2 regions of the Bacillus sp. NMTD17 genome follow, and region 1 is predicted to be linked to the other one. Evidence: riboswitches for the same ligand, from Rfam matches in the RefSeq annotation. Region 1 holds a riboswitch; the other holds the start of a gene.
What was found. Region 1 has a riboswitch for glycine ahead of gcvT (glycine cleavage system aminomethyltransferase GcvT). Riboswitches for the same ligand answer to the same signal wherever they lie in the genome.
Positions count from the first base shown of each region.

Region 2: another riboswitch for glycine. It lies ahead of C6347_RS00535 (amino acid permease); the one in region 1 lies ahead of gcvT (glycine cleavage system aminomethyltransferase GcvT).

Region 1 covers NZ_PVRH01000003.1:100,895-103,298, reverse strand. Annotated here, with positions in the region: gene gcvPA (aminomethyl-transferring glycine dehydrogenase subunit GcvPA) at 1-540, opposite strand, end outside; gene gcvT (glycine cleavage system aminomethyltransferase GcvT) at 557-1,654, opposite strand; glycine riboswitch at 1,759-1,854, opposite strand; glycine riboswitch at 1,858-1,965, opposite strand; gene C6347_RS10095 (DEAD/DEAH box helicase) at 2,216-2,404, shown strand, end outside.
Region 2 covers NZ_PVRH01000001.1:108,871-111,274, reverse strand. Annotated here, with positions in the region: gene C6347_RS00535 (amino acid permease) at 1-1,339, opposite strand, end outside; glycine riboswitch at 1,502-1,581, opposite strand; gene C6347_RS00530 (LacI family DNA-binding transcriptional regulator) at 1,843-2,404, shown strand, end outside.

The DNA of each region.
Region 1 (2,404 bases):
GTGCTGTCCTTTGGCGTATGTTTTTAGCACTGCTCTTGATTCAGGGTGAACCGTTTCAGAAACAACCACTTTTTTCTTTTTTGTATGTCCCGCAGCCAGCATCGCCGCTTCAGCTAATGCCGTCCCGCCATCATACATCGAGGAGTTAGCAAGATCCATACCCGTCAGCTCAGCAATCATTGTTTGAAATTCAAAAATGGCTTGTAGTTCACCTTGCGAAATCTCCGGCTGATAAGGTGTGTAGGCTGTATAAAATTCGGAACGTGAGATGACATGATCAACAATGACAGGCTGGTAATGATCATATACACCGGCACCAAGAAACGATGCATAGGAAACCGTATCCTTATTCTTTGCAGCTAATCGGGATAATTCCCTTACAAGCTCTGTTTCAGATGCGGCTTCTTTAATGTTGTATGCTCCTTTAAATCTCACTTTTTCTGGGATATCTGAAAAAAGCTCATCAATCGACTGAACGCCGATGACATCCAGCATTTCTTTTTGATCTTGCTCTGTTTGCGGCAGATACCTGTGCTTCATCCTCTATTCCCCCTCATTATTTGGCTCTTTTATAAAATGGTGTCGAGACGATTTTAGCTTTTAGACGTTTTTTGCGAACTTGTACTTCCACCTCTGCCTGAAGCTGCGCCTGAGAAGATTCGATCAAAGCAAGCCCGACATTTTTCTTTAGTGTTGGGGATTGTGTGCCGGTTGTGACAACCCCAATCTGCTTTTCTCCTGAAAAGACCGGATAGTCTGTGCGCGGAATCCCTTTATCGATCATTTCAATGCCGACAAGCTTTCGCTTCGCTCCCTCTTCTTTTTGCTGTTTGAGCGCTTCTTTGCCAATAAAATTGGCTTCTTTATCCGTTTTGACAGCAAAGCCAATCCCGCCTTCTAATGGAGAGATATCCTTTGTCAGCTCCTGGCCATAAAGCGGAAGTCTTGCTTCAAATCTTAAGGTGTCACGTGCACCGAGCCCGCACGGTATTAACCCTTTTGGCTCGCCTGCTTCTAATAAAGCCGACCAGATGTGGACCGCATCTTCTGACTGGCAGTAGATTTCAAAGCCGTCCTCCCCTGTGTAGCCCGTTCTCGAAACAAGCACTTCTTTTTGAGCGACCTCAGCTTTTGATAAAAATGTAAATGGCTTGAGAGATGTCACCTCTTCATCCGCCACATCTTTCATAATGTCAGCAGCAAGAGGTCCTTGAAGTGCTAGCAAGGCGATTTGATCAGAGACATTTTGGATCAATACGTCGTTCTCACCTTGGTGCTGAAGCAGCCAATCCACATCTTTTTCAATATTTGATGCATTAATGACAAGCAGATAATTGTTCTTTTCTTTTTGATAGACGAGCAGATCATCCACCGTCCCGCCATCTTCATAGCACATGGCTGTATATAGTGCCTTACCGTCTGTCAGCTTAGACACATCATTGGTTAATAACCTTTGTAAAAAAGGAAGGGCATCTTGACCTTTGATTTCCACCTCACCCATGTGAGACACATCAAAAAGCCCTGCTTTTGTTCGAACAGCTTCATGTTCTTCTTTAATGGAAGAAAATTGGACAGGTAATTCCCAGCCCCCGAAGTCAATGGTTTTTGCGCCAAACGTTTCATACGCATGAAAAAGCGGTGTTCGTTTCAACATCAATCGTTTCCCCCTTTTTTCTTTCAGTGCAGATCACAAGCTGAATTTTCAGAAAAAAATCGCAGCAAAAAAGGACAGAGCGCTCCCTTTTATCAAAAAGAAGTCTCTGTCCTTGCACCTGAAAGTTTACAGCACAACAGCATTGTGCGTTTTCCCCTTTGGTGGTTTGCTAAAAATCGATGAGCAAACACTCTCCAGAGTTGCGTCCGGTAAGAGTACTTTTGCCTGAGAGATTCACTGAAACGATTCAGCTTGCTCCTTCGGCGCCTGCCAGTGCTAAATAACCGCCAAGTCTCTCCCCATACCATCATCCGCTCATATTCTTCACATTTATTGGACATACTATCAAAATGGGTGACTTATTTTCTAGATCACTTACCAACATCCTACCATTAGAAACGGATGAAGAGCAACAGAAAAATCATTAACATTTTTTAAACAAACATTCACTATCGTTCGCTTTTATTCATATATCTAGTCTTTTAAAGACCTCTTAAAAAATGAAGCGTTTAAATACAGAACAATTTTATCATTAACCTATTAGAAAGGCAGGCGATCACATTGAATATTCAAACGATTTTTGATCAGGAATGGGCAAGTGAATTTCAGCAGCGGCTTGCAGCAGACGGCCCCTGGGCGAACTGGGAAATGTACCGTTTAGCGACGCAGGTTCAAAAAGTCACAGCCATTGATTCATTTGAAGGACTGCAAGCTCCCGCGCACCTGCCTGCATTCACGCCTTTAAAACAT
Region 2 (2,404 bases), on a different contig from region 1:
CACGGCGTTTCTTTCGTGCATAAATCAATAATAAGAAACCAAACCAAACCGGTGTTAATAAGAGCGCCGGACGTGTTGCATCCGCAAACAGCATGATCACAAGAATGGCAGCAAAGAGCACAAGAACACAAATGTTCACAAAAGGTGTGAACGGTGCTTTAAAAGTAGATGCCGCATGCAGTTCAGGCCGTGTTTTTTTATATTTCAAATGGCAAATTAAAATAATACTCCATACCCAAATGAAACAAATGGCGCTGATGGTTGTGACAATACCAAAGGCTTGTTCGGGAATCAGCTTGCTTAAAAGAGCACCGACCGATACCACAATCGTTGAAACGAATAGTGCATTACTTGGAACAGCGTGCTTGTTCAGACGTCCAAAGGAAGCTGGTCCCTGTTTTTGATGACTGAGATTATATAAAATACGGCTTGTTGAGAACATACCGCTATTACAAGCTGAAGCCGCAGACGTTAAGACAACAAAATTAATAAGTCCCGCTGCTACTGGTATCCCAATCAGCCCAAATGTTTTTACAAAAGGACTTTCTGATGCACTGAGCTCAGTCCATGGGTTGATACATAGTAAAACAAAGATGGCACCCACATAGAAAAATAGAATTCTTAAAGGAATTTTATTAATCGCAGACGGGATGTTTTTTTGCGGATTGGCTGTTTCTGCTGCGGACACACCGACTAGTTCCACTCCCACATACGCAAAGATTACCATCTGGAATGACAGTAAGAAGCCTGTGACACCATGCGGGAATAATCCGCCGTGTGACCAAAGATTCGTTACCGTCACCGGACCTGCATCTGTTTGAAAACCCATGATTAAAAGGACAATTCCAACGCCGATCAGTAATAGAATCGTAATGACCTTAATCAACGCAAACCAAAATTCCATTTCTCCGAAAAGCTTCACCGTTAATAAATTAAACCCTAGTAAAATCAACAAACAAATGATGGCAGGAATCCATTGCGGGATGTCAAACCAGTACTGCACATACACTCCGACAGCAATGACATCCGCCATCGCTGTCATAATCCAGCAAAACCAATATGTCCACCCTGTCACAAAGGAAGCCCAAGGACCGAGATAGTCCTCTGCAATATCGGTTAATGACTGATAGCCCGCCTTCGATAAGAGTAATTCACCAAGTGCCCTCATGACAAAAAAGATCGCCATTCCGACAATTAAATAAGCAAAAATGATCGATGGACCTGCCAATTGAATGGCCTTTCCAGAGCCTAAAAACAGCCCAGTTCCAATGGTTCCGCCAATTGCAATCAACTGAACATGGCGGTTTGATAAATCTCGTTTTAATTCTTGTTGTGCCAATGCTAACGCCCTCCTACGACACGATCTTATACTGAAATAATGAACCCTCAAAAAGTCCATAAAAAAAGAGATTGGATGCGCTCCAATCTCACGGTCATAAAAGAATAGCAAAATAGAGAAAAGCAATACACGGCGTCATCCATGCATTACAAATACAATATTTCGTACTCTTCTGTCCTTTTGCCTGAGATTGTGAACCCTTCGGCGCCGCACATACATGCGGTCTCTCCAGAAGCTGCTCCTGCCATAGTGTGACCCACAGCAATCATAGCCTTCATTATTTACTTAAAATGTTGCTATTTCTGAATAATTTCATATTTTACGCCTCTAGAAGAAAGCTGTCAATGGAAATCTTTTATGATTTCTGTCACTCTAGCTGACTTCACTTCATCAATACCCCTCATTAAGGTATAATAAATCAAAAGATGTTCGGCTCGTTTGATGTAGAAATCCATCCTGACCATGAACCAAGTTAGGCAATCCATTGAAGTTGGTGAAGATAAATGAAAAAAATGAACAAACAGCGTGTCACATTACAGGAAGTCGCCCGTCATGCCGGTGTATCGACTTCAACGGCCTCACTCGTTGTTCGAAACAACCCAAGAATCTCTGAAGCCACTCGAAAAAAAGTCCTGCAATCTATGGAGGAATTAGGATACGTGTATGACCGCGTCGCTGCTAACATGCGGTCAAAAAGTTCAAATATTGTAGGTGTGATTGTCACGGATATTTCAAACACGTTTATTTCTGAGTTTTTAATCGGCGTGCAAACCACACTTGAATCACTGGGCTATACCGTTTTACTTGGGACAACCTTTGACAGTGTCGATAAGCAGGAACGGCTCATTTCTACCATGGTAGAGCACCGAGTTGGCGGGATCATTTTAAACCCAGCTTCGAAAAGCTCTGCTCGGACGGTCAAACAATTAAATCAAATTCGTACCCCAAAAGTACTGGCAAATCGTGAATTAGCGGATGTGCATTGTGACTATGTCGGTGCTGATTATGAACAAGGCGCTTGGATGGCGGTCCATCATCTTCTTCAAAAGGGACATCGGCGCATTG